Regions from separate parts of the Fodinicurvata sediminis DSM 21159 genome, predicted to be linked through region 1. Evidence: riboswitches for the same ligand, from Rfam matches in the RefSeq annotation. Region 1 holds a riboswitch; each other region holds the start of a gene.
The links. Region 1 has a riboswitch for thiamine pyrophosphate ahead of thiO (glycine oxidase ThiO). Riboswitches for the same ligand answer to the same signal wherever they lie in the genome.
Positions count from the first base shown of each region.

Region 2: linked by a shared signal. The riboswitch ahead of G502_RS18170 (ABC transporter ATP-binding protein) and the one ahead of thiO (glycine oxidase ThiO) in region 1 are both predicted to bind thiamine pyrophosphate.
Region 3: linked by a shared signal. The riboswitch ahead of G502_RS0111160 (ABC transporter substrate-binding protein) and the one ahead of thiO (glycine oxidase ThiO) in region 1 are both predicted to bind thiamine pyrophosphate.
Region 4: linked by a shared signal. The riboswitch ahead of thiC (phosphomethylpyrimidine synthase ThiC) and the one ahead of thiO (glycine oxidase ThiO) in region 1 are both predicted to bind thiamine pyrophosphate.

Region 1 is NZ_ATVH01000016.1:130,836-138,588, reverse strand. It holds gene G502_RS0113325 (phosphoadenylyl-sulfate reductase) at 1-388, opposite strand, end outside; gene G502_RS0113320 (DUF934 domain-containing protein) at 401-907, opposite strand; gene G502_RS0113315 (nitrite/sulfite reductase) at 894-2,549, opposite strand; gene G502_RS0113310 (DUF2849 domain-containing protein) at 2,575-2,856, opposite strand; gene cysG (siroheme synthase CysG) at 2,874-4,280, opposite strand; TPP riboswitch at 4,463-4,559, shown strand; gene thiO (glycine oxidase ThiO) at 4,548-5,735, shown strand; gene thiS (sulfur carrier protein ThiS) at 5,748-5,957, shown strand; gene G502_RS0113290 (thiazole synthase) at 5,977-6,750, shown strand; gene G502_RS0113285 (thiamine phosphate synthase) at 6,750-7,367, shown strand; gene G502_RS0113280 (amino acid ABC transporter ATP-binding protein) at 7,360-7,753, opposite strand, start outside.
Region 2 is NZ_ATVH01000011.1:82,430-90,182, forward strand. It holds gene G502_RS18165 (monovalent cation/H+ antiporter subunit A) at 1-1,359, opposite strand, end outside; gene G502_RS0101615 (ABC transporter permease) at 1,503-2,279, opposite strand; gene G502_RS18170 (ABC transporter ATP-binding protein) at 2,284-3,033, opposite strand; TPP riboswitch at 3,028-3,131, opposite strand; gene G502_RS0101625 (acetoin utilization protein AcuC) at 3,207-4,343, shown strand; gene G502_RS22765 (DUF192 domain-containing protein) at 4,353-4,811, shown strand; gene G502_RS0101635 (O-methyltransferase) at 4,825-5,490, opposite strand; gene G502_RS0101640 (peptide chain release factor 3) at 5,525-7,147, opposite strand; tRNA gene G502_RS0101645 (tRNA-Pro) at 7,283-7,359, shown strand; gene G502_RS0101650 (ETC complex I subunit) at 7,425-7,730, shown strand; tRNA gene G502_RS0101655 (tRNA-Arg) at 7,752-7,753, shown strand, end outside.
Region 3 is NZ_ATVH01000015.1:142,478-150,230, forward strand. It holds gene G502_RS0111135 (hypothetical protein) at 1-301, shown strand, start outside; gene xerD (site-specific tyrosine recombinase XerD) at 325-1,287, shown strand; gene G502_RS0111145 (HpcH/HpaI aldolase/citrate lyase family protein) at 1,400-2,380, shown strand; gene G502_RS19825 (alpha/beta hydrolase family protein) at 2,515-3,186, shown strand; gene G502_RS21500 (alpha/beta hydrolase family protein) at 3,174-3,485, shown strand; gene G502_RS0111155 (TenA family protein) at 3,521-4,228, opposite strand; gene G502_RS0111160 (ABC transporter substrate-binding protein) at 4,225-5,193, opposite strand; TPP riboswitch at 5,280-5,398, opposite strand; gene G502_RS0111165 (F0F1 ATP synthase subunit delta) at 5,736-6,296, shown strand; gene atpA (F0F1 ATP synthase subunit alpha) at 6,296-7,753, shown strand, end outside.
Region 4 is NZ_ATVH01000013.1:1,089-8,841, forward strand. It holds gene G502_RS0104995 (LysR family transcriptional regulator) at 1-601, opposite strand, end outside; gene G502_RS0105000 (putative quinol monooxygenase) at 758-1,477, shown strand; gene G502_RS22920 (HVO_A0114 family putative DNA-binding protein) at 1,369-1,758, opposite strand; TPP riboswitch at 2,454-2,573, shown strand; gene thiC (phosphomethylpyrimidine synthase ThiC) at 2,655-4,460, shown strand; gene G502_RS18710 (autotransporter-associated beta strand repeat-containing protein) at 4,946-7,753, shown strand, end outside.

The DNA of each region.
Region 1 (7,753 bases):
CCGGTGAATGCCGCCAGAGCGTGCCGTCGGAATCCGAGGCCTGCAAGTCGTCTTCCTCGGGCGTGATATCGCGTACATCGGTTAGTCCCAGCCGGCTGGTCAGACGATCACGATACATCAGTGTTTCCGTGAAATGCTTTCCCGTCTCCAGGAAGATCACGGGAATGTGCCGATTCACCTGAGCCACCATATCCAGGAGGACGGCGGATTCCGCTCCGAAAGATGAGACCAGTGCAATACGTCCGGGGAAGACACCGTGGATCAGATGATCCAGCAGTTCCAGAGCATAGAATTCATGCGTCTCCGCTTCCAGTTGCATGGCGTGAAACATGGGGTCCGCCGTGTCTGGAAGGGCGTCCGGACGCGAGGCTGTCGACAGGTCCTGCATCTCTTATTTCTCCTACTCCGCCGCCACTCGCAAACGCCGCCGCAGGGACGACACCGGAGCGCGATTGTCCGTTGCCGGCTGGTACCAGACCGAAAAGTCGTCCAGCGCCTTGAGCCAAGCCTCCACCGGCGCACCCTCCGGCAACTCGAAGGCATCGAAGCCACAGCGCTGCATGAAAAGAAGCTGGTCGCGCAAAACATTCCCCACGGCTCGCAGTTCACCGGAAAACCCGTAGCGTTCGCGCAGCAACCGGGCATAGGAATAGGCCCGGCCGTCCGTGAACTTCGGGAATTCCAGGGCAATCAGCGAGAACGACGGCAAGTCCGCCTCCACTTGCTGGGGGGACTGATCGCTGCGCAGCTGCAGGCCAAGCCCAGCCGTCCGGACCTTCAAGCCTTCCTTGTCCTCCTGCCAGCGTTCCAGGGAGATGATCGCATGCACATCTTCAGGCAGAGAGTCCTCGTCACCGATGGCCCGCCAGGGGTCTATAACCAGCTGTCCATTCTTAATGAGCGGCATAAAGCGTCTCCTTGAAAGGCTGCTGTCCGACACGGCGATAGGTCTCCAGGAAACTCTCGCCTTCCTCACGGATAGTCAGGTAGGTCTCGACGATGGTTTCCATCGCATCACCGACTTCATCAGCACTGAAAGCCGGCCCGATGATGTTCCCCAGCGTGGTCTCGTTCTCGGCGCTACCACCCAGGGTGATCTGGTAGTATTCCTGGCCCTTCTTATCGACTCCGAGAATTCCGATGTGGCCGACATGATGGTGGCCGCATGCATTGATGCAGCCGGACATCTTGATCTTCAGGGGCCCGATGTCGCGCTGGCGGGAGAGATCGGCGAAGCGTTCGCTGATCTCCTGCGCCACGGGGATCGAGCGGGCATTGGCCAAATTGCAGTAATCCAGGCCGGGGCAGCAGATCATGTCGCTGATCAGCCCGATGTTCGCCGTCGCCAGACCGGCCTGCTGCAGCTCCTGCCAGACCGCCATCAGGTCCAGCTTGCGTACATAGGGAAGAACCAGGTTCTGTTCGTGCGTCGCACGAACCTCGGAAAAGCTGTAGCGCTCGGCCAGATCGGCAACCACCTCCATCTGTTTCGCCGTGATATCCCCCGGCACACCGCCTTCCGGCTTCAGCGAGACGTTCACGATGGCGTAGCCGGGCTGTTTGTGAGCGGCGACATTCTCGTTCATCCAGGCTCCGAAGCCGGGACTGGTGCTCTGCCAGAGTTCCAGTTCGGGCGGTGTGTCCTCCAGTGTCTCGTAGGGCGGTGGCGCGAAATAACGGGCGATGGCGTCCAGTTCCTCCTGCGGAAGAGTCAGGTAGCCATCGCGCAGGTGCGCCCATTCCTCCTCGACCATGCGGGCAAATTCCTCGCGGCCGACGGACTGTACCAGGATCTTGATGCGCGCCTTGTGGATATTGTCGCGCCGGCCAAGCTGGTTATAGACCCGCAGGATCGCTTCCAGGTAAGACAGCAGATGCTCTTCCGGCAGGAAATCCCGGATCGTCACACCCACCACCGGCGTGCGGCCGAGCCCGCCGCCAACCATGACCTCGAAGCCCGGGTTTCCCTCCTCGTTGCGGCGCATGCGCAGGCCGATGTCGTGCGTGCGCAGGGCCGCACGGTCCTCCTCTGCACCGGTGACCGCAATCTTGAACTTGCGGGGCAGGAAGGAGAACTCGGGATGCAGGGTCGACCACTGACGAATGATCTCGCAGTAGTGACGCGGATCGGCGATCTCGTCCGCCGCAACGCCGGCATACTGGTCGGCCGTGGTGTTGCGTATGCAATTGCCGCTGGTCTGTATGGCATGCAGGTGCGCGTCCGCCAATTCCGAGAGGATCGCCGGGGCGTCCTCCAGGCGCGGCCAGTTGAACTGCATGTTCTGGCGCGTCGTGACGTGTCCGTAGCCCTTGTCGTAGGTCCGCGCGACATGCGCCAACTTGTGCAGTTGGTTCGAGGACAGCGTTCCGTAGGGCACGGCAATGCGGAACATATAGGCATGAAGCTGCAGGTAGAGCCCGTTCATCAGCCGCAGTGGCTTGAATTCGTCCTCGCTCAACTCCCCGTTCAGGCGGCGCTGGACCTGCTCGCTGAACTGGGCCACGCGTTCGCGTACCAGTGCCTCGTCGAATTCGTCATAGCGATACATGGTCTTCCTCCGGTCTATAGCCCCTTCAGGCTGCGTCGGTCCTTCGGCTTGGTCCTGTCGAGCGAATCTCCTCGCGGCAGCGCGTGGTCAGGTAACCGCTGTCCTGCTCCAGGACATCGATGGCATAGGGTCCCACCACTTCATTGCGCAGCACGCTGACCTCGGCCTGATCCAGCAGGGCCTCGAGTTCCGTTTCATCCCTGGCAATGCGGCTGTCCTCCAGGCTTTGCGACCAGTTTCCGGATTGGGAGAGATAGACGACGCGCCCGTCGCGCAGGCGATTTGCTGTAACAGCCTTGAGAGTCATTGCTTCTTTCCTCGTATTCAAACGGCAAGCGCCAGGGTCGCTTCAGCCGGCGCCAGCTTCCGGGCGCTTGCAGTGACAGAGCCAATCATAAGAACGGCCGGCCCCTGAACGCTCTCGCGCTGAAGCAGATCACCAAGATCGGCCAGGTGACTGCCGAGCACGCGCTGATCCGGCAGGCTGCCCTTCTCGACTACGGCAATCGGTGTCTTGGCGGACAGCCCCTTGTCCATCAGCCGCCTGGCAATCTCTTCGCCGTTGGAAAGCCCCATGTAGATGACAAGAGTCTGACGGGCGGCGGCCAGAGCCTGCCAATCCAGGTCTGGCAGGCCATCAGCGCTGTACCCGGTCGCAAAGGTCACGGCAGACGCGATGTCCCGGTGAGTCAGGGGGATACCCGCGGCCGCGGCACAGCCGGTGGCAGCCGTGATGCCGGGCACGACCTGGACCATTATTCCATGCGCCTGAAGATAGGCCTGCTCCTCGCCCCCGCGTCCGAAAATGAAGGGGTCACCGCCTTTAAGGCGCACCACCTGCTTGCCCGCGCGCGCCTGCTGCACGAGAAGCCTGTTGATCTCTTCCTGGGACATGCTGTGCGCTCCCTTGGCCTTGCCCACAGGAATGCGTTCGGCATCACGCCGGACACAGTCCAGGATGCCATCGCTGACCAGCCTGTCGTGGATCACCACGTCTGCCTCCTGCATCAGGCGCATCGCCCGGAAAGTCAGAAGGTCGGGATCTCCGGGACCACTTCCAACCAGGGCGACAGAACCTTGCGGATTTCCCCAGCTTTCCGGAGCGGAATTGACCAGGGTCAACATTCCCTCTGCAGCGCTCCGGTCATTGCCTTGCAGGACGGCCTCCGCCACGGACCCGCGAAAAAAGCGTGTCCAGAAGCGCCGGCGGCCATCCTCGCCTGGAATCATGGCCTTCACGGCAGGCCGGAAACGGTCGGCAAAGCGCGCCAGGTCTCCCAGTCGTGCCGGCAGAAGCGTCTCGATACGCTCACGCAACTGGCGCACCAGGACCGGTGCACTGCCGCCGCTGGCAATGGCAATCGTGACAGGATCCCGGTCAACCATGCCCGGAACGATGAACGACGATTGCGCCGGACGATCGACCAGGTTGACCGGTAATCGGCGCGCCCGGGCCAGTCGCGAGACCCTGCCATCGACACGATCGTCCCCTGAGGCCGCAATCACCAGACTCACGCCATCCAGGTCCTTTGCACGGAAACGGCGTGCATGCCATTGGACGTTTCCTGTACCGGCCATTTCGGCAAGCTCTTCACCCAGTTCCGGGGCGACAACGTGAATTCGCGCCTCAGTTCGCTGTAGAAGCCGCACCTTGCGCGCCGCCGCTGCGGTTCCGCCAACCACCAGGCAGGAGGCGTTGCGGAGATCGTGAAAGAGGGGAAAGTATCGCATGGCGATTTAACACTTTATCTATGTGATAAAATAAATTCTCCATTTATATTTATCAGTTTGATTTGCTGAGTCAACATATTCCACATTAGGAAATAATATATTATATATTAAACATTTTATAAATGTGTTATTTCTGACCTCGAAACCTTGCAAGTCAGAGACTGCGCCTTCATCTTAGAGTCATGGAAATACTGGGGTGCCGCAGCTTGTGCGGCTGAGATCACACCCATGGAACCTGCACTGGGTCATGCCAGCGAAGGGAGTTACGTGGCACAGGAAAACTTCAGGAACACGACGGATCAGCAGACGGTCATCATAGGCGGCGGCGTCTGTGGCCTTGCCATCGGCTGGGAACTGGCCGAAGCCGGACTGGCTGTGACGATTGTGGAACGCGGACACTGCGGCAGGGAAGCCACGCATGCAGCGGCAGGCATGCTGGCCGCAGCGGCGGAATGTGAGCCCGGCGAAGAGCAACTGCTGCAACTGACACGCTGGGCGCAGCAACTCTGGCCCAGCTACCTGGATCGTCTCGAGGCCAGCAGCGGGCTGCGACCCGACTATCGGGATGAAGGCACCCTCGTCGTGGCGCTCAACCGGGATGAAGTGGAGCGCCTGCGCTTTCGCCATGAATTCCAGACATCCCTTGGCCTGCCATTGACCTGGCTTGAAGGTCACGAACTGCGCGAACGCGAGCCCCACCTGAGACAAAGTGCGGCCGCCGCCATCTATAGCGCCGAGGATCACCAGGTGGACAACCGCCAACTGGCTGAAAGCCTGAAGCAGGCCTATCTGAATGCCGGTGGCCGCCTGCGAGAAGACTGTGAAGTCACGTCCCTGGATTGTTCAGAGCCCACGCGCAAACGCATCTCGCTTGGCAGTGGAGAGGTTCTGGAGGCAAAGACCCTCGTTCTGGCCGCAGGCGCCTGGACCCGAGGTTTGCCCGGCTTGCCGGATGCCGCCAAACCACCGGTCCGTCCGCTGAAAGGACAATCCCTCGCCTTGCAGATGGTGCCACAAGAATCTTTGCTCGCGCATGTTCTCTGGACTGAGCAGATCTATTGCGTCCCGCGCCGTGATGGACGCCTGATCATCGGCGCCACTGTCGAGGAACGTGGTTTCGACGACAGCATAACAGCCGGCGGCATCTATGCGCTGATCGAAGGGGCCCGACGCGCCCTGCCCGGCATCGAGGACCTGCCTCTGATCGAAAGCTGGAGCGGCTTCCGGCCCGGCTGCCGTGACGACGCGCCCGTACTGGGAGAAACCCCGGTTCCCGGCCTGCATCTGGCAACCGGCCATCACAGGAATGGCATCCTGCTCGCACCGGTAACGGGACACTGCATTGCCCAGGAAATCCTGACAGGGGCCCTGCCTGAAGCCGCCCGCCCCTTCACGCTGGCGCGCTTCAAGCCCTTGTCAGCCCGCAGGAAGAAATCCCATCTGCAATATCAATAGGATGGTTCAAGCATGTCATTGACGATCAATCTGAACGGTGAAGAAACACGCGTGGAACCGGGCAGCCTGAAGGACCTGCTGCATCAGCGCGGGATCGACCCGACGGCACGACGAATTGCCATAGCGCGCAACGGCGCCCTGGTGAAGCGCGACAGCTGGCCGGTCGAGTCCCTGGCCGAGGGCGACCGGATCGAGATCGTACGTCCACTGGCAGGCGGTTGAGCCGCAGAAAGCCTATATCATGTCCAACGACACACCCCTGACCATAGCCGAGCGACAGTTCACCAGTCGCGTTTTTCTGGGGACCTCGGCATATCCCAACCTGCAGGTGATGCTGGATTGCGTGGAAGAAAGCGGAACCGAACTGGTGACGCTGTCGATCCGCAGGCTGGACCTGGAAGGCTATGCGGAAAGCCCGGTCGACCTGCTGGAAGGCTATGACTTCCTGCCCAACACGGCCGGCTGCGAGACGAAACGCGATGCCATTCTTACGGCACAGCTGGCACGGGAATCCCTTGAGACGAACTGGCTCAAGCTTGAGATCATCGGCGACCGGGAAACGCTATATCCTGATGTCGAGCAGTTGCTGTCGGCAACCGACGAACTGGTCAAGGACGGCTTTACCGTCCTGCCCTACTGCAATGACGACCCGGTTATCTGCAAACGTCTCGAGGATCTGGGGGCTGCGGCCGTGATGCCGATGGGATCCCTGATCGGCTCGGGGATGGGCGTTGCAAACCCCGCCAACATCGAATTGATCTGCAGGCGTGCGGAGGTGCCGGTGGTGATCGATGCGGGTCTGGGCACCGCCTCCGACGTAGTGCAATCCTTCGAACTTGGCTGCGATGCCGTGTTGTTGAACACCGCCGTCGCCAGGGCCCGCAACCCTGTGGCCATGGCCCGCGCTGTGCGCCATGCCGCCGAAGCCGGTCGCGCGGCGCATCTGGCCGGGCGCATTCCGAAGCGTCCGCATGCCAAGGCCTCAAGCCCCCAAATGGGCCTGGTCGGCTCGTGATGGTCGGTAAGGTGCCCGAACTGCTGGTCATCAGCGATCGGCATCAGGCCCGGCATGACCTTGAGCAAGTTGCCGAACGGGCTTTCGCGGCCGGTCTTCGCAACTTCATGCTGCGCGACAAGGACCTGCCCACCCCGGAGAAGCGGGCGCTGGCGGAACGTCTTTGTGAACTTGCCCGCACACATCTGGGCCGGGTGCTCATAAACGGCGACTGGGGCCTGGCCGCAGAGGTCGGCGCAGCCGGTGTCCACTTGCAGCAAACGAGCGAGATTCCCCACGCCCGGGCCGTCCTGGGAGACGCCGCCGTGATCGGAGTATCGGCACACTCCAAGGAAACCCTCGTGGCAGCAGCTGCGGAAGGGGCTGACTATGTCACGCTGAGCCCCATCTTTGAGACCCAGAGCAAACCCGGCTACGGACCGGCTCTCGGACTGGAGGGCCTGCGGCGGCTGACAGATGGCATCGCTCCACCTGTCCTGGCTCTGGGTGGCATAACAGCCGCAAATGCCCGCGACTGCCTGGATGCCGGCGCGATCGGTATCGCCGTGATGGGCGAGGTCATGCGCGCCGATGATCCTGCAGAGACAACCCGGGCCCTCCTGCAGGCGGTCAGATGATCTGGCCCAGGAACTTCTGGGTGCGTTCGTCCCTGGGATTGGCGAAGAACTCCGCCGGTGGACCATCTTCCACGATCACGCCCTGATCCGTGAAATACATGTGATCGGCAACTTCCTTGGCAAAGCCCATCTCATGGGTCACCAGCATGCAGGTCATGCCTTCCTGGGCCAGGTCTTTGATGGTGGCCAGAACCTCTTTCACCGTTTCCGGATCCAGGGCCGCCGTCACCTCGTCGAAAAGCATGACCTGGGGATTCATGGCCAGTGAGCGGGCAATCGCCACACGCTGCTGCTGTCCACCTGAGAGTTCTCCCGGATAGGCATCTTCCTTGCCGTCCAGTCGCACCTTTTTCATCAGCGCATGGGCCCGTTCCTCAACCTCCTGC
Region 2 (7,753 bases), on a different contig from region 1:
CCACATGCCGAAAGGTGGATCATGAGGCTTGTGCGGGTAATCGTTCCGGACAGGGCCGAGAAATGTGTGAAAGGCGAAACGTGCGGCATAGGCGACAGAGAAGAGTGCACCGAGCGTCGCGAAGACCGGAAGCACCCAATCCTGGCCCAAGTAAGAGGTGTGAACCGCCTCTTCGAGCATCATCTCCTTCGAAATGAAGCCGTTCAACAGGGGGATACCCGCCATTGAAGCGGCAGCAACCAGCGCCAGGGTTGCCGTTATCGGCATCAGGGTAAGCAAACCACCCAAACGCCGCATGTCACGCGTATGGGCTTCATGATCGACGATGCCGGCGCTCATGAAGAGGGCCGCCTTGAAGGTGGCATGATTGATGATATGGAAGACGCCCGCCATCGCTGCCAGGGGTGTTCCGAACCCAAACAGCATGGTGATCAGGCCAAGGTGACTGACGGTCGAGAAGGCCAGAAGTCCCTTCAGGTCATCCTTGAAGATTGCGATCCAGGCGGAAACGATCATCGTGACAAGGCCGAAACTGGTCACGATGTAGAACCACTCGGGTGTGCCTGAAAGCGCCGGCCAGATGCGGGCCAGCAGGAAGACACCGGCCTTGACCATGGTTGCGGAGTGCAGGTAGGCGCTGACAGGTGTTGGCGCCGCCATGGCATGCGGCAACCAGAAGTGCAGGGGGAACTGTGCAGACTTGGCAAATGCGCCGGTCAGGATGAGCAACAGGGCCGGAAGATAGAGGCTGGAACTGCGGATCTGGTCACCAGCCTGCAATATCTCACTCAAGTCATAGGAACCTGCAATCTGCCCCAGCAGAATCATGCCGCCTATCAGGGCCAGACCGCCACCACCGGTTACCGCCAGTGCCATGCGGGCGCCCTGGCGCGCTTCGGGCAGATGTCGCCAGTAGCCGATAAGAAGAAACGAGCTCAGACTGGTCAGTTCCCAGAAGATCAGGAGCAAGAGGATGTTGTCGGAGAGCACGATCCCGACCATCGCCCCCTGGAAAAGCATCAGGTAAACATAGAAGCGCCCCATGGGGTCCTTATGACTCAGGTAGAAGCGCGCATAGAGTATGATGAGCAGTCCGATTCCCAGGATCAGAAGTGCGAACAGGAATCCCAGGCCATCAAGGAAAAAGTTCACGTTCAGGCCAAGCTGGGGGAGCCACTCGAACCGGGCCTGTATGACCTGCCCAGAAAAGACAGCAGGCGCCTGGACCAGAAGCAGGACAAAAGCCACGAGCGTGAAGGCCCCGGTTCCATAGGCACAAGCATTTCGGCCTGCGCGTATCAGGAAAGCCGGGAACAAGGCGCCGATGAATGGCAATAGGACAATCAGTGCGAGATTCATGCTTCCCCTGCTAAGCACAAAGCGTTCTGTCCGGACGGCTTGGCCGCCATGAAGTGCCGCGCCAGATTAGTGACACGCGCGGCGGAATCAAGAAAACCCGTACATTGCGATACGTTTTTTGCCGCCAAGCTTCGCTTCAGGGGCTATCGAGCGATGTCACTTTCTTCGGGCGACCAGGGCAACAGCAAGTGACAGAACCTGTCGGTCAGAAAGTAGAGCAATAGTGCCAGAACGGCCAAGACGACGAGTGCGGCAAACATGACATCGATCTGCATGCGCGCATTGGCATTCAGCATCAGATGTCCCAATCCGGCGCTGGAGCCGACCCATTCCCCTATAATGGCGCCTATCGGCGCAACAGCGGCTGCAACGCGCAGTCCGGATGCCAGGGCCGGCAAGGCGGCCAGTATTCGGACATGTCGGAATGTAGCCCATTTCGATGCGCCACAGGTTCGAGCAAGGTCCAGCCAACCGGTTTCCGTGCGTCGCAGTCCATCATGGAAGGATGTTGTCACGGGGAAGAAGATAATCAGGCTGGCCATGGCAATCTTGCTGGCCATTCCATAACCAAGCCATAGAACCAGAACAGGCGCCAGAGCGAACACGGGTATGGCCTGGCTCACGACCAGAACAGGAAGCAGCCAGAATCGCAGAGTTCTAAAGGTTGCGATCATCAGTGCGGAAATGATCCCGAACAGGCTTCCTATGAAAAACCCCAGCAGTATCTCGGCAAGGGTTATGCCCGCATGGAAGGCCAGGCTGTCCCAACGCTTGAACAGTACAGCTCCAACCTGACTGGGTGCGGGTAGAATATAGGCCGGAGCACCTGTAACCCAGACCAGGGCCTGCCATAACACGAGGATGCCAATGAAAATCCCCAATGGCCGCAACCTTGCACCAATCTGTTTCACACCAGACATGAAATCAGTTGCTCTCTGCGGCCAAATGCTGGCGTGCTCCGCGCAGGCTATTGATCAACTGCGTCTGTAGGCTTGTTATCTCCGGACTGTCGATATCCCGAGGGGGCCGCTGGGTGAGTTCTATCTGCTCGGCTATGTGAACAGGCTGGCCGGCAAGCACGATCAGGCGATGACCCAGTCGCAAGGCTTCCAGTGGATCGTGTGTCACCAGAAGGACCGTCCTGTCGCGAAGCAGTTCGGCGGTCAGCTCCTGAAGCTCAAGCCGCGTTATGGAGTCGACGGCGGAAAACGGCTCGTCCATCAGGATTATCTGTCGATCCTGATATAGGGTGCGTGCAAGTGCAGCCCTTTGGCGCATGCCACCGGACAGAGTTGCGGGAAGTTTTGCTTCGTGCCCATTCAGGCCAACAAGCTGCAAGAGGTGCCTGGCACGCTCCATGTCGACAGGACGCCCTGCCAGGCGGTCGGGCAGTACGACATTGTCTACAAGCTTCAGCCAGGGCAGCAACAGGTCCTGCTGGGCCATATAGGCAAGTTGTCCAACAAGGAAGGTCTGATCCTCACTGGATACGCATCCACTTGCACCACGTTCCAGCCCTGCTATGACGCGCAGCAAGCTGCTTTTCCCGACACCGGAGGGCCCGAGCAAACAGCTTGTCAATCCGGCTGGAAGTTCAAGATTGAATTCCTGGAACAGCGGCTGCCCCTTGTAGGACAAGCTGATTCCCTTGAGTGATATGGCAGATGCGGACATGAAGAGACACGCTTCCTACGCCGGCATGAACCGGATCAGGTTCTGGGGTCGCACTTTAGTGGTGCCTCTCAGCCTTGGCGGCTCCCCCGGTGATATGATTGGCACTATGCCCGCAGTCCAGGGACATGCCAAGTGGTTCGTTATATCGTGAAGGGGCAAGGTTTAATGGAACGATGATGAAGGATAAGACCGCGCCCCGGTTCATCGGCAGCGAGATTTACCGAAACTCCAGCTATGGCCGCCTGCATCCGCTGGCCATACCGCGCGTATCCACTTGCATGGATCTCTGCAGGGCCTTGGGCTGGTTGCCGGATGAAGTTTATGTCGACAGCCCGCGGGCCACGCCTGCACAGCTCGCCCGCTTCCATCAACCGGACTATATTGCAGCGGTCAAGCAGGCCGAGCAGACCCAACATTGTAGTGATGAGGTCAAGCAACGCTATGCGCTGGGCATGAATGGAAACCCGGTATTTCCTGAGATCTTCAGCCGACCGGCAACGGCTTGCGGTGCATCGATTGCCGCAGCTGATTGGGTCCTGAATGATATTCCAGTCCATAGCCCGGCCGGCGGGACGCACCATGGCCGTCGCGGCCATGCCAGCGGCTTCTGTTACTTCAATGACCCTGTGCTAGGAATACTGAGCCTTCTTGATAGAGGGGCAGCATCGGTTTTCTACCTGGATATAGATGCGCATCACGGTGATGGGGTGCAGGATGCCTTCCATGATGATGAACGGGTTTTCACCCTTTCCATCCACGAGGCCAACAGGTGGCCCATGAACAGAAACGATGCCGCCACTGGACCGGGAAGTCTAGTGGACAGGGCCTCGGGGCATGCGCGGAACATCCCCGTGCCCGAGGGCTTCAACGACAGCGAATTCGCCTTTCTGATGGAAGCTGCCGTGCTGCCCTTGATCGAGCGTGTGGCGCCCGAAGTCATTGTGCTTCAGTGCGGCGCCGATGCCCTGCATGAAGATCCTCTCAGTCGCCTCAGTCTCTCCAATCTTTCCCTCTGGAATACTGTTGCGAATATGAAGTTGGTAACACGTAAGCTGCTGGTGCTGGGCGGTGGTGGGTATAATCCCTGGTGCGTGGCGCGTGCCTGGAGCGGTGTATGGGCTACTTTGAACGGGCTTGATGTTCCAGATTACCTGCCAGCGCAGGCACGCGCTATTCTGTCGAGTCTGACATGGCGCCATAGCTGGGGCAGGAATCCCCCTGAACACTGGATTGATAGACTTGCCGATAGACCACGCTATGGTGCGGTTCGTGCCGAAATCAGGTCTGCAGCGCAGACTGTACTGTCGTAGGACTATTGAATGAAAATAGTATATTATACATTATTCCTTATAGTTTTTATCTGCTTCTCGGGAGGCTACCCGGCCATATCGCAGGAGCAGGAAACACAGGAACTGCTCATAGAGACAGCGGAAGGGGAAAAGCACACATTTCAAGTCGAGCTGGCCAGAACGGCCTCCGAACGTGCGCAGGGATTGATGTACAGACGTTCCATGGATGAAGACGCCGGTATGTTGTTCATCTATCCGCGTGCTCAGCACATATCCATGTGGATGAAAAACACCTTCATTCCCCTGGACATGCTTTTCATCAATGAAGACGGGAACATCATCCGCATTGCCGAACGCACCGTTCCGCACTCAACCCAGTCGATTCCTTCTGGAGGGCGGGCCAGAGCTGTCCTGGAAATCAATGCAGGCATGAGTGACCGGCTGGGCATTTCCGAAGGCGACAGGGTGAACCACCCGGCTTTTGAATAGGCGCCAAGGCTGTCTATTTTTTTATTGCCAGCGTCAAGCCATCTGCCAGAGGCAGCATGGACAGATTGATCCTCTGGTCAGCTGCCAGCTTTTCATTGAAACTCTTGAGCGCGCGGGTTGCCGCACTTTCATCATCTGATGATTTCGCGACACGGCCACTCCAGAGCACATTGTCTGCCATCAACAGACCGCCGGTGCGAAGCAAGGACAGCGATTTCTCGTAATACTGCTGATAATTTTCCTTGTCGGCGTCCAGGAAACAGAAGTCATAGGAAGCTTCCTGGCCATCCAGGAGCAGCTGGTCCAGGGTTTCCAGTGCGGGAGCAAGGCGTAAGTCCATCTTGTGACGCAAGCCGGATTCTTCCCAGTAGCGCTGAGCAATGGCCGTGTACTCCGCGCTGATATCGCAGCAGACGATCGATCCGTCATCAGGCAGGATTTCGGCGAAACAAAGAGCGCTGTAGCCCGTGAAGGTTCCCACCTCCAGGCCACGTTTCGCCTTCATGAGCTGCAACAACAAAGCCATGAACTGGCCCTGTTCCGGCATGATCTGCATCTGTGAATCTGGCAATTCTGCCGTTTCCTCGCGAAGAGCACGCCTGATCTCGGTTTCCCTCAGAGAGACATTTCTCATATAGGCGAACAGTTCGGACGTAACCTGAATGTGTTCCGTGGACAAGTTTTTCTCCCTGAACTTTCGTTCGCCTGCCCAATCAGACTGCTCCGTCGCGGGTTGCAAGGAAACTCAAGGCAGGATTGCTGTCCTGCGCATCCTGAAGGTGCCAGGCATTGCGTGCCATGAAGACCAGTTCGCCTTCGTGATCCTCGGCAATATTCACACGATTGGAATCAACGAATCCCTTCAAGTCAGCGGAATCATCAGCCTCGAGCCAACGGGCCGTGAAATAGATCGTGGGCTCAAAGACAACCGGGATGTCGTATTCCGTCCGGATACGGTCTGCCATGACATCGAACTGCAGCGCACCGACCACACCCACGATCCAGTCGGCCCCCATCATGGGCTTGAAGACACGTGCGGCACCTTCCTCAGCAAGTTGCTGAAGGGCGCGGCCCAGGTGCTTGGCCTTCAGGGGATCCTTTGGCCGGACCTTCTGCAGGAGCTCGGGCGCGAAGGCCGGCAGGCCCTTGAAGTGCAATTCCTCGCCTTCGGTCAGGCTTTCGCCCAGATGCAAGTTTCCATGATTGGGGATGCCGATAACATCTCCCGCCCAGGCCTCTTCCGCCAGTTCCCGGTCCTGGGCGAGAAACAGCAAGGGATTATGGATATTGAGGGTTTTTCCCGTACGCACCTGCTTCATCTTGAGGCCGCGCTTGAAGTGACCGGAGGCAAGGCGAACGAAGGCAATACGATCGCGATGCTTCGGATCCATATTGGCCTGAATCTTGAAGACAAAGCCGGAAACCTTTGGATCGGAAGGCAAAACCATACGTTCGGAGGCAACCTGAGGACGCGGGGGTGGGGCCAGGCGTCCTACGCCTTCAAGCAGCTCCCGGACACCGAAATTGTTGATGGCACTGCCAAAATACACGGGTGTCTGATGTCCGCCCAGGTATTCCTGGAGATCGAATTCCGGGCAAAGCCCGCGGGCCATTTCCACGCCCTCACGGAATTCGGCCAGGGTATCTGCGGGCAGCAGTTCATCCAGTTTCGGGTCGTCCACGCCTTTGCAGGATTCGCCTTCGTCCGGTTTCTCTCCTTTGCTCCGATCGATCAGGATCAACTGATCCTTGAACAGGTCATAGCATCCCTTGAAACGACGGCCCATGCCGATTGGCCAGCTTGCCGGTGTCACCGAGAGGGCCAGTTTCTCCTCGATTTCCTCGAGCAGTTCGAAGGGGTCGCGGCTTTCTCGGTCCAGCTTGTTTATGAAGGTGATGATCGGAACGTTTCTCAGGCGGCAAACTTCGAAGAGTTTCAAGGTCTGGGCTTCGATACCCTTGGCGGCGTCCAGCACCATGACGGCGGAATCAACGGCCGTCAGTGTGCGGTAGGTGTCTTCAGAGAAGTCTTCGTGGCCGGGCGTATCCAGCAGGTTGAAGGTATTGTCCCCATAATCATAGGTCATCACGGAGGTGCCCACGGAAATGCCGCGTTCGCGTTCGACCTTCATCCAGTCGGAATGTGCACCACGTCTTTGAGCGCCTTTAGCCTTGACCGCACCGGCCAGCTGGATCGCGCCTCCGAATAGCAGCAGCTTCTCGGTCAGCGTGGTTTTTCCTGCGTCAGGGTGCGAAATGATCGCGAAGGTTCGCCTGCGATCAACCTCGGGAGGCAGGGGCTTACCTGTGGTTTGCTGGGTGGCTTGATCGTTCATGATTGTCCTGAAGCTCCGATTGCCTTGGGGGTGTATCCCAAAACGTCCCTGTGGAAAAGGCTGCTGCATTCAGCAAAACATGAGTCTCGTGCTTGCCAGTCACCTTGCGAACGCATAATTTGCGGATCATCAGATCGGGGCGTAGCGCAGTCTGGTAGCGCATCTGCTTTGGGAGCAGAGGGTCGCAGGTTCAAATCCTGCCGCCCCGACCAGGTTATACACCGCGGGAAGCCAGTTCAGGTGGCTTGGGCGGAAGCAGGACAGACGAGGGATAGCGATGCAGGTGCGTATCTATCAGATGCCAAAAACGGCAATGCAGTCAGGTCGTGCGTTGACCAAGCGCTGGGTTCTGGAATTCGAACCACAGGAGTCCTCTTCCATCGAACCGCTCATGGGATGGAGTTCATCGCGTGACACGCGCCAGCAACTGCGCATTTGGTTTGATACGCGAGAAGAGGCCGAAGAGTACGCCCGCAAAAAGGGCTACATGTATACCGTCGACCATCAGCATGAACGCGAGATTCATCCCAAGGCCTATGCGGACAACTTCAAGTACTCTCGCCTGCTGCGCTGGACGCACTGACTTGCCGGAGTGGCTATTGAAGA
Region 3 (7,753 bases), on a different contig from region 1:
TGTTTCGCGCGGTGCCGGACGCGAGGGGACGCGCGCCCTGTTGCAGTTCTATGAGCGCGCGCAGGAAGCCGTGTCGGGACGCGGGGGACTGGAGAATGCCAGCGCGCGCCTGCGCCGTGCCGTGCAGGAGGATCGGCGTGGAGAGGGCCTGCTGCTCAGCCTGCGGGTTTTCGGACAGGGGCGCATGACGGATATCTCCACGCGTTCCCTGAGCGAAGCCCTGGCAGCGCTTAACCAACTGGGCTTTTCGCGGGAAGCGCGGCAGCTGGCCATGGATGCCCTGGTCACACGCGGACTCTAGGGGGCACGGAGGCGGCGGAGGCCATGGCACGCAAACCCGGACGCAAGGCCGCTGCTCTTTCCCTGTCGCCATCACTGGAAAGCTTCCTGGAAATGCTGGTGGCCGAACGCGGCGCCAGCCTGAACACGCTCGAGGCCTATCGCCGTGATCTCTGTGACCTGGAGGCTTTCCTTTCCGCGCGAGGGGTGAAGCTTCAGGATGCAGCGGGCGAGGATCTGCGCGCCTATCTCACGCAGCTGTCTGAAGCCGGCATGGCGCCACGCACCTCTGCCCGGCGTCTGTCCAGCCTGCGTCAGTACTATCATTTCCTCTTCACCGAAGGACGGCGGGGGGACGATCCGGCGCTGAAGCTGGAATCGCCGCGCCAGGGACGGGTGTTGCCCAAAGTCCTGGAGGAGGCCGAAGTGGACCGTCTCATGACGGCGGCCCAGCAAGGAAACAGGCCCGAAGACCTGAGGCTCAACCTGGTGCTGGAACTGCTCTATGCCACCGGCATGCGCATCAGCGAGTTGATCAGCCTGCCATACGCCGCCGTGGCCCGCGATCCCCAGGTGCTTATCGTGCATGGCAAGGGTGGGCGTGAACGGATGGTGCCGCTCAACGAATCGGCGGCGGATGCACTTGGAGACTACAAGGACGTGCGCGCACACTTCCTGCGCCGGCCCGGACAGGAGCGCTGGCTGTTCCCCTCGCGTTCGGCCAGCGGGCACCTGACCCGGCACAGGGTCGGGCAAATGCTCAAGGAGCTTGCGGTCGCTGCGGGCATCAGCCCCGCCCGGGTCTCGCCCCACGTGCTGCGCCATGCCTTTGCCAGCCACCTGCTGGCCCATGGCGCTGACTTGCGCTCGGTGCAGCAGATGCTGGGCCATGCCGACATCTCGACCACGCAAATCTATACCCATGTCCTGAACGAACGCCTGAAAACGCTTGTCCATGGCCATCATCCCCTGGCCCGGGGCATGGGCAAGCCGGAGCGGAACGGTTGAAATTGGTAATACCACTTGCTAAACGCGACAGGAATTGGATCGCGTGCGATAACAGAAGTGCTGTCCCCACAGTCACGGCAACCCCCGATGAAGGAAGAGGAAGGACCCCGAGATGAGCTTTACACCGATCGAGCAGGCCCCTGCCCGCCTGAACCGCAGTGAGCTGGCGGTTCCTGGCAGCAACTATCGTTTCCTGGAGAAGGCCGCGGATGCGCCGGCCGATGTGATCTTCCTGGATCTCGAGGATGCCGTGGCGCCCGATGACAAGGAACAGGCGCGCAAGAACATCATCAAGGCCCTGCAGGACCTGGACTGGGGCAAGAAAACCCTCTCGGTCCGCATCAACGGCCTGGACACGCACTACATGTACCGTGACGTGGTGGATATCATCGAGCAGGCTGGCGAGCGCCTGGACCTGATGATGATTCCCAAGGTCGGAACGGCCGCGGACATCTATGCCGTCGACATGCTGGTCACCCAGTGCGAGCAGGCCGTCGGCCGCAAGAAGCGCATCGGCTTCGAGATGATCATCGAGACCGCCCAGGGCATGGCCAACGTCGATGCCATTGCCGGTGCCAGCAAGCGCAACGAATCGCTGCACTTCGGCGTGGCCGACTATGCCGCCTCGACGCGTGCCATGACCACGAACATCGGCGGGCCGAACCCGAACTATGGCGTGCTGACCGATGACGATGGTTCGGGCAACCGCGATTTCCACTGGGGTGACATGTGGCACTATGCCATTGCCCGCATGGTTGTCGCTGCCCGTGCCAATGGCCTGCGTCCCGTTGACGGCCCCTTCGGCGACATCGAGGACAAGGAAGGCTACAAGGCCCAGGCGTTGCGCGCGGCCGTCCTGGGCTGCGAAGGCAAGTGGGCCATCCACCCGTCGCAGCTGGAGCTGGCCAACGAGCTCTTCGCACCCAGCGAAAAGGACGTGGAGCGGGCCAACAAGATCCTGGCAGCCATGGAGCAGGCACAGAAGGAAGGCCGCGGTGCGGTCACACTTGACGGCCGCCTGATCGACATCGCCTCCATCAAGCAGGCTGAGGTTCTGGTCAACAAGGCCAAGCAGGTGTCCGACGCCGGCTGACGCCCGACGTCGAAGCAGGACGGCAAGACCCCGCGGCAGTTCATCATGCCGCGGGGTTTTTGCTTTTTGGTGTCGCGTTCCAACATGATTGCGGGGACCCGACAGGCGAGACCCAAAAGGCAGGGAGGGACGACATGAGTGAGCCACTGAGACTTCGCGATTTCGGCTCGTTCCATGTCGGTGGTCGCAGGCTCGAAGTGTCCGGCCAGGATGTCCGCATGGTGGATACCGGCAATCCCGAGGCGCCAATACCGTGGGATCGCAATGGCCGCTATCTGGCGGATCAGATGTACGTGCAGTATCTGCTACCGGAAGCGCGCCGTTCGGAGGTTCCGGTTGTCTTCCTGCATGGCGGCGGCCTTTCGGGAACCACCTTCGAAACCACTCCTGACGGCCGCCCCGGCTGGGTCAATCTTTTCGCGCATGCAGGCCATGACGTCTACAATACGGATACTCCCGAACGCGGTCGTGCCGGCTTCCTGCCGTATGAAGGGTTTCGCGACGGGGAGCCGGAATGCTTCAGCTACGACACACCGCTCGGGACCATGAGGATTGCGGCAGATGCCGGGGCGCGCGCGGAGGATCCCGAACTACGGCTGCTGCCGAACTGCCAGTTTCCCATTGAACAGTGGCCGGCCTTCGCCAGCCGCTTCAGCCCCTTCTGGCTGCCCATGGGGCAAGGGGTGATGGAGGCATTGGAGGCGCTGCAGACGCGTATCGGCTCATTCGTCCTGCTCGCCCATTCTGCGGGCTGCAAGTACAGCCATGCCTATGCGGAACGTCTCCGCATCATGTGGAGATGCTGATTTCCGTCGAGCCCCTGGCGATGGGGCAGGCAGCGGAGCGGACCTGCCAGATTCCCCAGCTGGTGGTCTGGGGCGACAATATTGCGCTGGACCCGCTTGGCCGCTGGCCGAAGATCCGGGCTGAGGCCGAACGTTACACTGAGGCTGTGAGCGCGAACAGCGGTCAGGTCGAGGTGCTCGACCTGCCGCAGCTCGGTCATTCCGGGAACACGCACCTACCCATGCTGGACAGGAATTCGGAGCAGGTTGCCCGACTGATCCTGGACTGGATGAAGCGGCAGGAAGGTCGGACTTCCTGACCAGCTCAGCGCCCAGTGAACACTGCGGGCCGTCTCTAACATCCCGCCTCCGGTTCATAGGCATGATCGAAGAAACGCTCCTCGAGTTCCATCATGTGGCAGAAGGTCCGGCACATCTGCTGCTGCACCTCGGGCGGTGCCGTTGTACCGACGCGCGAGGTCTCGTCGCGCAGCCAGGTGACGAAACGCTCGAATTCTGGCACGGCATGCAGGTCGATCCACTCCGCCATCCAGAATTCCTGAGGCCGGCGATCGCCACAGGCCAGGCCCCATGTCAGGTAGCTCCATTCAGCCGCCAGCAGCGTTGCCAGCACGAGCGGGTAGGAGCCGCTGCGCCCCGAGTCCTGCAGGACCGAGAGCAGTTTGGCCGTGACGGGCGCAAGTTGGGGGCTGCGCCACTCAGATTCGGGAACCTCCAGGGCCTGGAAGGAGCGCAGGAAATAATCGTTCTCCTCGCTGGTCACGGCCGCCAGGAAGCCGGCGAAGGGCCGCTTCTGCGGCATGGACGGGGCATAGGCCACGGCGTAGCCGAGCAGGCTGACGAAGCTGTCGACGAAGGCATAGTCCTGGACCAGGTAGCGGGCACAGATCTGCGGATCCAGGGTGCCCTCCGCCAGTTCCTCGGTGAAGCGGTGCGCCGTTGCCTTTGTCCAGTAGGGTTCGGCCGATTCGCGCAGCCAGTCATGGAAGGCAGCGTTCGGATTCGCATTCAGGAAAGTTTCGAAATCCTTTGTAGAGGTCATGGCTGCTCTCCTTGCTCGCGGGACAGGTCTGTGACGTAGTCGCTGAGCGGTGGGGGGTCGGTAATGACGCCGGCTTGCTCAAGGAAGGCGGCAAAGCGGCGATAGCGCGCCCAGTCCACGGCCGCCGGGCGCAGGGCAAAGCGGGGCAGGGTGTCGGCCCAGGCGCGCCGATTGAGTTCGTCATCCAGATCATCCTTGTAGCCGATGAAGAGCTCCCAGCTTTCCTGCGGATGATTGATCAGATACTGGACACCACGCTCCAAAGCCTCGACGAAGGACGACAGGCGCGGATCCTCCAGATTGTCGCGGTTCGCCAGGACGATCAGTTCGTCATAGGCAGGCACGCCTTCCTCCTCGACATAGAAGGCACGGCCTTGCGCGCCTTCGATATCCAGCTGGTTCAGTTCGAAGTTCCTGTAGGCGCCGATGACGGCGTCGACCTGCCCACTCAGCAGGGCGGGACTGAGCGAGAAGTTCACATTGACCAGTTCGACATCCTCGAGGGACAGGCCGTGCCGCGCGAGTATGGCCCCCAGGACCGCTTCCTCGACACCGCCCACGGAGTAGCCGACCTTGCCCCCTTTCAGGTCGGAGATCCGTTCTATCGGACCATCCTCCAATGCCAGAAGGGTGTTCAGCGGCGTGGCCACCAGTGTGGCGATGCGTGCTAGGGGCAGGCCCTGTGCTGCCTGGATGTGCAGGGTGGGCTGGTAGGATACGGCCAGGTCGACCCGTCCCGCAGCCACCAGCTTGGGCGGATCGTTGGGATCGGCCGGTTCGGTGAAGCGAACCTCGATCCCGGCATCCTGAAAGAAGCCTTTCTCCTGAGCCACGATCAGGGGCGCGTGGTCGGGATTGACGAACCAGTCCAGCAGGACTTCGAGCGGTTCATCGCTTTGGGCGTGGGCGGCAGCGGTCGATAAAAGCAGGAAAAGGCCTGCAAGTAGGCCTGGAAGTCGGCGCAAGGTAATCCTCCCTCAAATTGCGCCGGCGTGATCTGGACGGGTGAGGGAGAGGCGAATCCGTCCGCCTTTGCTATGGCGAACACGCGCGGACTGTCCCTTCCGTTCCCTAACGCCGGCATGATCCGGATCAGGTTCTAAGGGTTTCCGCCTTGTGATTGCGGACTCTCAGCCCTCATGTCGCATGAGGACACCCCCAGGAAGTTATCCACAGTCTGTTCTGACCTTCGCTTTCCGTCAAGCAAAGCCCCGCGGAAGAGATTGTGAGTCGCCCGGCAGCCCGTATAAATTGAAGGTGGGATGAGGCCGTGTCGCGGTTACGATAAATGCCACCGTCGCGGCTTGCACTGCCCGTGCCCCTGTGATACCAACCGCTCGCACGAACGGGGGCAAACCCGTTTCAAGCGTTTCATTTTTTGGTCTCAAGGCAGAGGCGCCGCCTCATTGAAGCGGTGCTCTGCGAACGGGGTTTTAGCGAAAGCGAGCGGTTCAACATGCCCAGAGGCATGTTGCGGACTGTTTTCTTTCCGGGGAGCGACTGGGGTTTGGCAGGAAATACGACCTCCAAAGACGGTCTGGCAGGGCGCTACGCCCTTGCTTTGTTCGATCTGGCGGACGAGGCGAAGTCCCTCGACGCCGTGGCCGAGAATCTGCGTGAGCTCAAGAAGCTGATTGAGGAAAGCAGTGATCTGCAGAACCTCATTCGCAGCCCTCTCTATGGGCGCGATCAGCAGGCCAAGGCAATGCAGGCAGTCCTCGAGAAGGCCGGGGTCGATGACCTGACGCGCCGTTTCGTTCTGGTTATTGCGCAGAATCGCCGCCTGTTTGCACTTCCCGAGATTATCGAGGCCTATCTTGCCGAGCTGGCGCACCGCCGCGGCGAGATCAGTGCCGATGTCACCGCTGCCACGTCCCTGACGAAAACGCAGGAAAAAGCGTTGCTCGACACCATCGCCAAGTCGGTGGGGGGCAAGGTGCAGCTCAATGTCAAAGTCGATCCGGACCTGCTTGGTGGTCTGATCGTCAAGGTTGGCAGCCGTATGGTCGATACGTCGATCAAGAATAAGCTGCAGAGACTTCAGTTCGCGATGAAAGGGGTTGGGTGATGGACATCCGCGCCGCGGAAATATCGGCGATCCTCAAGGAGCAGATCGAGAATTTCGGTGCCGATGCCGATGTGGCCGAAGTTGGCCAGGTTCTCTCGGTCGGGGACGGTGTGGCCCGTGTTTACGGGTTGGACAATGTTCAGGCCGGTGAATTGGTCGAATTCCCGGGCGGCGTTCAGGGCATGGCCCTGAACCTGGAGAACGACAACGTCGGTGTCGTTCTGTTCGGTGAAGACCGGGGCATCAAGGAAGGCGATACCGTCAAGCGCACGGGACGCATTGTGGACGTGCCGGTCGGCAAGGAGTTGCTGGGCCGCGTCGTGGACGCCCTGGGCAACCCGATCGACGGCAAGGGTCCGATCAAGACCGAGCAGCGTTCCCAGGTCGAGGTCAAGGCGCCTGGTATCATCCCGCGCAAGTCGGTGCACGAGCCGGTCCAGACCGGCCTCAAGTCCATTGACACCCTGATCCCGATTGGCCGTGGCCAGCGTGAGCTGATCATTGGTGACCGCCAGACCGGCAAGACCGCGATTGCCGTCGATGCCTTCATCAACCAGAAGCATACCAATGCGGACGCCGAGGAATCGAAGAAGCTCTACTGCATCTATGTTGCGGTCGGTCAGAAGCGTTCCTCTGTGGCCAAGCTGGTGAAGACCCTGGAAGAGCAGGGTGCGATGGAATACTCCATCGTGGTGGCGGCGACGGCCTCCGATGCCGCGCCGCTGCAGTTCCTGGCACCCTACACGGGCTGTGCCATGGGCGAGTACTTCCGCGACAACGGCATGCATGCCGTTATCTGCTACGATGACCTGTCCAAGCAGGCCGTCGCCTATCGCCAGATGTCCCTGCTGCTGCGCCGCCCGCCGGGCCGTGAAGCCTTCCCGGGTGACGTCTTCTATCTGCACTCCCGCTTGCTGGAGCGTGCCGCGAAGATGGGCGACGATCACGGCGCAGGCTCGCTGACGGCCCTGCCGATCATCGAGACGCAGGCAGGTGACGTGGGCGCCTACATTCCAACGAACGTCATCTCCATTACCGATGGTCAGATCTTCCTGGAGACCAGCCTGTTCTACAAGGGCGTGCGCCCGGCTGTGAACGTCGGCTTGTCGGTCAGTCGTGTGGGTTCGGCCGCGCAGACCAAGGCGATGAAGAAGGTGGCCGGCACCATCAAGCTGGAACTGGCACAGTTCCGCGAAATGGAGGCCTTCGCTCAGTTTGCCTCGGATCTGGACGCCTCTACTCAGAGGCTTCTGGCCCGCGGTGCGCGCCTGACCGAGCTGTTGAAGCAGCCTCAGTACAGGCCCCTGCCGTTCGAGGAGCAGACCTGCGTGATTTATGCCGGTGTGCGCGGTTTCCTGGATGACGTTGCCGTCAACAAGGTCCAGGACTTCGAAGCCAAGTACCTCGACGAGATTCGAGACAAGGGCAAGGATATCCTGGAGACGATCCGCAAGGAA
Region 4 (7,753 bases), on a different contig from region 1:
ACGCATCGCGCATTTCGCAATTGGGTCGATCGAGCATGTCAGTTTCAGCGAGTGTCGAAAGAGAAACAGCGTCTCGTTCAGACAACGGGTGCGACTTGGACACCACAACCTTGTAGGACTCGTCATAGAGCTGGTCTATTCGATAGAGGTCTTCACTGACCGTCGCCGCTGTGACAACGACGTCAAATTCACCCTCTCGCAATCCGGCCAGAAGCTTGGAGGCAGACGCCACGATCAACTCTATTTCGGCTTGCGGCAATCGTGTACGGAAGCGTTCCACGGCGGCTGAAATCCGGTTGTGACCAATCGTTTCGCCAACACCGACAGAAATAGGAACCCGCTCTAGTCGCGTGTGGCGGACGGCTTCTGCCTTAGCTGCCTGCGTTTCGTCATGCGCTTTCTGTAGCCTTGGCTGCATGAGTTTTCCGAGTGCCGTCAACCTGCATCCCGCGCGGTCCCTGACAAACAGATCACCCCCGAGCTCGTGTTCAAGTTTCTTGATCGCGGTCGTCAAGGACGGTTGGGAAACATTTGAGGCGCTAGCGGCATGGGTGAAGTTGCGATGCTGGCAGACAGCCAAAAAATACCTGATCTGGTTCATCTCCACTGCCACAGTCTCCGTCACTTTCCGCCATGAGGTTCACCATAGCACATGTCTATCAAAGAATAGAAGTTCGGGATTGGTGCCTGAGGCATTCGGCATGAGAAAAGGGTGCATCGAAACCAAACACAACAACCTCTCAATCAGGAGGCGACCATGAAAGCCCAAATTCTCAAGGCACTCGCCGCTTTCGCCTTGATCACGACATCAGCAGCCGCACAGGAAACCCCAATGGAAAATCACACTGCCAGCTACATCGCCATGCCCGCCGCTGAAGGCCAGACCGAAGCATTCGCCGAATTTCTGGCCGGAGCCGCCCCGATTGTCGCGGACACCGAACCAGGCACCGTGCTTTGGTTTGCCTTACAAGCCGACGATACGCTCGCGATCTTTGATATCTTCGTGGATGAAGAAGCGCGCAATGCGCATTTCTCCGGTGCTGTGGCCGCGGCTTTGAACCAAAATGCCGACGCGCTGGTCGCCGGAGGCTGGGACGATGGTGTTGTCGCGAATATCAACAATTCCGATGTCCTGTCGATGAGGGAACCGGTTGACCTCTACTCGGCCACGACAGCCACGTACATCACGCTCGAAGCAGCACCCGGCAGAGGGCCGGAATTGGCAGCCTTGCTGACCGCTGCTGGTCCCATCGTCGAAGAAACCGAACCCGGCACATTGTTCTGGGCGGCGCTGCAGATTGACGAAACATCCTTCGCAATCTTCGACATCTTCACCAACAATGCTGGCCGTGAAGCACACTTTGCCGGTCAAGTCGCCGGGCTGCTGAACGAACGGGCAGCGGAGTTGGTCGCTGGCGGGTGGAACGACGGTGTGGTCGCTAACGTCCACAACTTCGACATCCTCGCCATCAAGTAACGCGATGTGACAGGAACAAGAGGCGCCTTGAGTGTCCGGGACAGGTTGGACTTCGCGCGCCCCGTGATCTGTGCCAGTTCCTCCAGCGATTCCGGCTCCTGTTCACGTACGATGCGAAGCAACTCGCAATTGGCTGGTGAGAGGAGTTTCGCGAATGACATGGTAGAAGCAAACCACACAGTTGGCTCGCCAAGCGCGGGCGCTTCCTCGCCTTTGGCGACCCGCATGGTTCTCGCTTTCATTTCCTCCGGGTCGGCAATGCCGACCTTCAATGTTGACATTGCATCGCCCGATCATCCGGTTAAGGCTTTTCATTATCATAGTACGATAACTTCCTTAAGCCATCCGGTAGATCAACCGGACCGAACATCTCGTCCAACACATCGCCGAACCAACGCTCGAAAACTTGAATCTCGGCCTCGGCAATCGGTACGTTCTCCGGCCAGTCATCGATGACGGGAAGCCTTTCGACGTCGAAGACATGAGACGGGCTTCCTCGCTGAGGACTTATACGAAGCGCAGCATCGTCAGCGTAGTCGTACAGATCGTCAGGAATTGGTTTGTGGATCGGTCGTCTCGGTCGCCTTCGCCGGATGCGGTGGTGCCCTGCGCACATGGAAACCTCCCTGATTATGGTGGCTCCGGGGCGTCACGGCCCCGCCATCAATCGAATCATGGAGGGAAGTCGGTGGCCCTGTAGCGTGCCGAATTTGCACCTATGCGCTGGCGGCACCCTCGAGCGCAGCTCCTTGACAAGTTTGGGATGAAACCAGAACGGCGGCTTCTGGATTGAGGAGGTTTAAGGCGGTTTTTTCCACACGACTTTTGCACCAGAGATTTCCCTGAGAATTGAACGCTGGCAGTTTTGTCACGAAACTTAGGAGCATTGCGAAGCTGAGAAATTGAACCGATCCTGCCACGAAGGCATCGCCACGATTAGCTCCATTGACAATGAAGACACTGCCGGGCACCCTTCGTTTTCCACCAGGGGGGTCCCGACAAGGGGCTGAGATTCTGCTGGGCCGCAAGGCAGCGCAGTGACCCTACGAACCTGATCCAGTTCATACTGGCGTAGGGACGGTGTGGATGCCTCGCGGGTCGCTTGCGGCTAGGACGGGCGCATTCTCCTTCCCGTCAGTGCCTGGGTCTCCATTGCTGCGACGCGAGGAGCCTCGACATGACAACCAAGCAAACCCTGACGGTCACCACCGGACCGCTGCCCGCCTCGACGAAGGTGTTCAAGCCCGGCGTACTACACACCGATATCCGCGTGCCCATGCGCGAGATCGCCCTACATCCAAGCGCAGATGAGCCGCCGGTGACTGTTTATGATTCCTCGGGGCCTTATACCGATCCGGCGGCCCAGATCGCCATCGAACGCGGGTTACCGCGCCTCCGCGAAGGCTGGATCACGGCGCGCGGCGACGTAGAAACCTACGAAGGACGGCATGTGAAGCCCGAGGATAACGGCTTCGTCTCGGGCGACCGGCTGACGCCCGAATTCCCTGTCCGGCACCAGCCCTTGCGGGCGCGGAACGGCAAGGCGGTCACCCAGCTTGCATATGCCCGAGCGGGCATCGTCACTCCCGAGATGGAATTCATCGCCATACGCGAAAATCTTGGCCGCGAGGCCGTGCAGGAGGAGCTGGCTCGAGACGGGCAGAATTTTGGCGCGGCGATTCCCGATTTCGTCACCCCCGAATTCGTGCGTGACGAGGTGGCGCGCGGGCGGGCAGTAATCCCGGCCAATATCAACCACCCCGAAGCCGAGCCAATGGTCATCGGGCGCAACTTTCTGGTCAAGATCAATGCCAATATCGGCAATTCGGCAGTTACCTCCTCGATGGCAGAGGAGGTCGACAAGATGGTCTGGGCGACCCGCTGGGGCGCCGACACAGTGATGGATCTGTCCACAGGTCGCAACATCCACAATATCCGCGAATGGATCATCCGCAATTCGCCCGTGCCCATCGGCACGGTGCCGATCTATCAGGCGCTGGAAAAGGTCGGTGGCATCGCCGAGAACCTGACATGGGAGGTCTTTCGCGACACGTTGATTGAGCAGGCTGAGCAGGGTGTGGATTATTTCACCATCCATGCGGGGGTCCGGCTGCACATGATCCCGCTGACAGTGGATCGCGTTACTGGCATCGTGTCGCGCGGTGGCTCAATCATGGCAAAATGGTGCCTGCATCATCACCGTGAAAGCTTCCTCTATGAACGTTTCGAAGAGATCTGCGACATCATGCACGCCTATGACGTCAGCTTCAGCCTTGGCGACGGGCTACGCCCCGGCTCCATCGCCGATGCCAACGACGCGGCGCAATTCGCCGAACTGGAAACCTTGGGTGAGCTGACCCGTATCGCCTGGTCCAAGGACTGCCAGGTTATCATCGAAGGCCCTGGCCATGTACCGATGCACAAGATCAAGGAAAACATGGACAAGCAGCTTGCCGTCTGTGGCGAAGCGCCGTTCTACACCCTCGGGCCGCTAACGACCGACATAGCGCCAGGCTATGATCACATCACCTCGGGCATCGGCGCGGCGATGATCGGCTGGTTCGGCACGGCGATGCTCTGCTATGTCACGCCAAAGGAACATCTCGGCCTGCCGGACCGCGATGACGTGAAGACCGGCGTCATCACCTACAAGATCGCCGCCCATGCCGCTGACCTGGCCAAGGGGCACCCGGCGGCCAAGCTTCGCGATGACGCGCTGTCCCGCGCCCGCTTTGAGTTCCGATGGGAGGACCAGTTCAATCTGTCGATGGACCCCGAGACGGCGCGAGCCTTCCATGACGAGACACTGCCGAAAGAGGCGCATAAAGTCGCGCATTTTTGCTCTATGTGCGGGCCGAAGTACTGCTCGATGCGGATCTCCCACGACATCCGTGCCGAGACGCGAAAAGAAGGTATGGCCGCCATGGCACTGAAATACCGTGACGGCGGTGATCTCTACATGCCGACCAGTGAGAAAGGCTGAGTGGCTACCAGTCTCTTATGCGGCCTCACCCGTATGTGAGGCCGCATACTACGTGTATTGATGTGCTGAAAACGGATGGAAGAACGCGCGACGAAGGCGATTGATCTCTACGAGTCTGAGGTCCCACAACACACCGACCTTATCGAAAAACTCCCGAAACATGTGACACGATTTCTATCGTACTATGTCGGTTTTGAAATTTCGACAAGGCGAATATTAATCCCGTTCGGAGCTGGAGCCCCAGCCAACCGAGGCAGAGAAGGTTCGACGGCCGTCCCTTCCGCTCCGCCATTTCCCTCGCAAAACAAGTTCAATGATTACCGCTTAATTCCCCTTTATGCGGTAGAGCCTGCTTTCGAATTAATGAACTAAATCTAAGATAATTCGTCTATTTCTTATAATTTTATTTGAATTATCTACAGATGCAACCTACCACTGGCAGCCCATGCGCTTTCCAAGACCGTCACATCTGTTCGTGAGTGTTCATGTCCCACCTAGCCCGCCTCCTTGTTCTTGCCCCCCTGCTCACGATCACGGCGACACCGTCTCTGGCCGCAGTTTTTACCGTCATCAACACCAACGATGCTGGCACCGGATCGCTTCGCCAATCCGTTCAGAATGCAGTGGCTGGGGGCGCCGGCCCTCACACCATCGAGTTCAGCAGCGCGCTGTCTGGCCAAACCATCGCCCTCTCCAGTGCGTTGAGCATCACTGGTGATATCACCATCGATGCCACCAGCTTAGGCGGGCTAACGATCAGCGGCGACGGCGACCGCATTGTCCGGATCGGCGGGTCTTCCCCCGGCAACGTGACGCTGCGCGGCCTGAAAATCGTGGACGGCCGGGCCGCAGGCGGCAATGGCGGCAGCGGCAACGTGGGCGGCGGCGGTGGCGCGGGGCTCGGAGGCGCCATCTACGTCGACGACAACGGAGCTCTGCAGCTCGATTCGGTCTCCTTCTCCGACAATGCTGCTCAAGGCGGAGACGGCGGCAATGAACTCGGGATCGAATTCGACTCCAGCGGCGGCGGCTATGGAGGTGGTGACGGCGGTGACCGCTATTCCGGCGGTGGTGGCGGGGCCGGTTTGGGCGGCGCCGTCTTCGTGCGCGATGGTGGCTCGGTCACGGTCATCGATTCCGGCTTTGCTGACACGAACCAGGCCAGCGGTGGTTCCGGCGCCGACGGCGGGAGCGCCGGCCTTGGCGAGGGCGGCGCGCTATTCCTCATGGGTGGTGGCGTCCTGAACTACGCCGTACGTGACGGGAACAGCGTCACCCTCGCGTCGGACGTCGCTTCCGATGGCGCTCTCGGCCTGTTCAAAACCGGCAGCGGCACCCTGGTCGTTGGCGGCAGAAGCCGCTTCGGCAGTGGCATCACCATCAGCGAAGGCACCCTGGAGGGGACCGCCCTGAGTCTGAACGGCAGTATCACTGTCGAAGACACCCTGCTGTTCAATCAGGACAGCGACGGCAGCTATTCTCACGCTATCTCCGGCTCTGGCACGGTCGTAAAGGCCGGTGAAGGCAAGCTTACCCTCGGGGCTGTCAATAGCTATACCGGAGGCACGACTATCGAGCGGGGAATTCTCTCCGTTTCTGACGACAGCAATCTGGGCGATGTCACGGGGGATCTCACGCTTAGCGGAGGCACACTGGAGGTTACGGACAATGTGACCACCGGGCGCAGCATCATCCTCGCCGACGGCGGCGAATTTCTCATCGGACCCGGCGACCCCGGCGTCAGATTTGTCGTAAACGGCGATGTATCGGGCACCCGCTCCCTTGCGAAGGCCGGTGCCGGCACCATGGTCCTCAATGCTAACAACGATTATTCGGGAGGAACCTCGATCAAGGAAGGCAGTCTCGAGATTCAAAAGGACGCGAACCTTGGCGCGACCGGTTCTTCCCTTTTGCTTGATGGAGGCAACCTGCGTATTGCGGGAAATGAAAACCCGAATATTGAGCGTGACCTCTCGATTGGAGTCAACAACGGCACCGTTACTGTTGTTGAGGCGAGCAACACGGCGGAAATTGCAGGCATTGTCGCCGGAAGCGGTTCTTTGCACAAACGGGGTTCAGGGACCCTCGACCTGACGGGGCAGAACAATTACGACGGCGCTTATGTCCATGATGGCACCCTCGTTGGTGACGCGAATGCGCTGAGCGGCGACATCGCAGTCAGCGCGTCCGGTGCGGCCGTTTTCGATCAGCTTGCAAACGACACCTATACTGGGGCATTCACAGGTCTCAACGGGACTTCCGGCGACATGGTGAAGGCCGGCAGCGGCACGCTCTCGCTCGCGGGCGCCTCCTATCTGGATTGGGAGGTGAACGAAGGCACACTGGCTGTTGGGAAAGCCACCCTGGAGGGGGACATCACGCTCAACAATAACGGCACACTTGTCGTCGCATCCCCTGCCGGGATGACATACAGCCCGAACATCAACCTTCAGGGCGCCGGCAACCTCGAAAAGACGGGAAGCGCAGCTCTGGTTCTTACCGGGAATTCCACCGGTTTTTCCGGGCAGAGCGACATCCGGGGTGGCTCGCTTGTCCTGAGCGATGCGGCTGCCCTTGGCGGAACCACGTTGATTCATAACGACGCCCACCTTTCCGGGGCGGGGACCCTTGGCACGGTCAACCTGGAAGACGGTTCCCTGCTCCAGCCAGGCAGCAATATCGACCCGGTAGGGAGCCTTTCTTTGACCGGCGACCTGACCTTCAAGGCAGGTTCGGCCTACGAGGTGGATGTGGACCCCACGAACAATAGAAGCGACACTGTCCATGTAGACGGACAGGCCACACTTGCGGGCTCTGTCCTGCATGTAGGCCTGGACGGCGAATACGACCCCGACAGCAGTCATACGATCCTGACGGCTGACAGCGGCATTATTGGTGAATTCGATGATGTCGGCTCCGAGTTTAACTTCCTGGACACGGAGCTGTCCTATAGCGGCAACTCGGTCGCGCTGGAGCTGACCCGTAACGACATCAGCTTCAGCGAAATCGGCCAGAGCCGCAACCAACAGGGCACCGGGTCGGCCATCGAGAGCCTGGGCCCCGGAAATCCGCTCTATGACGCCATCGTCACCTACGTCGGCGACCCGCAGAAGCTCCAGGAGATCCTGGCGCAGCTCTCGGGCGACAGCCATGCCTCAAGCCAGACGGCCATGGGCCAGGCCACACAGCTCATCGGATCCTTCGTGCGTGCCCACAGCCGCGGCCGGGTCTTCGGCGGCACGCAGCTGTCCCGCTCGCCCAGAGATAACCAGTACGCCACGCTGGGCAGCACT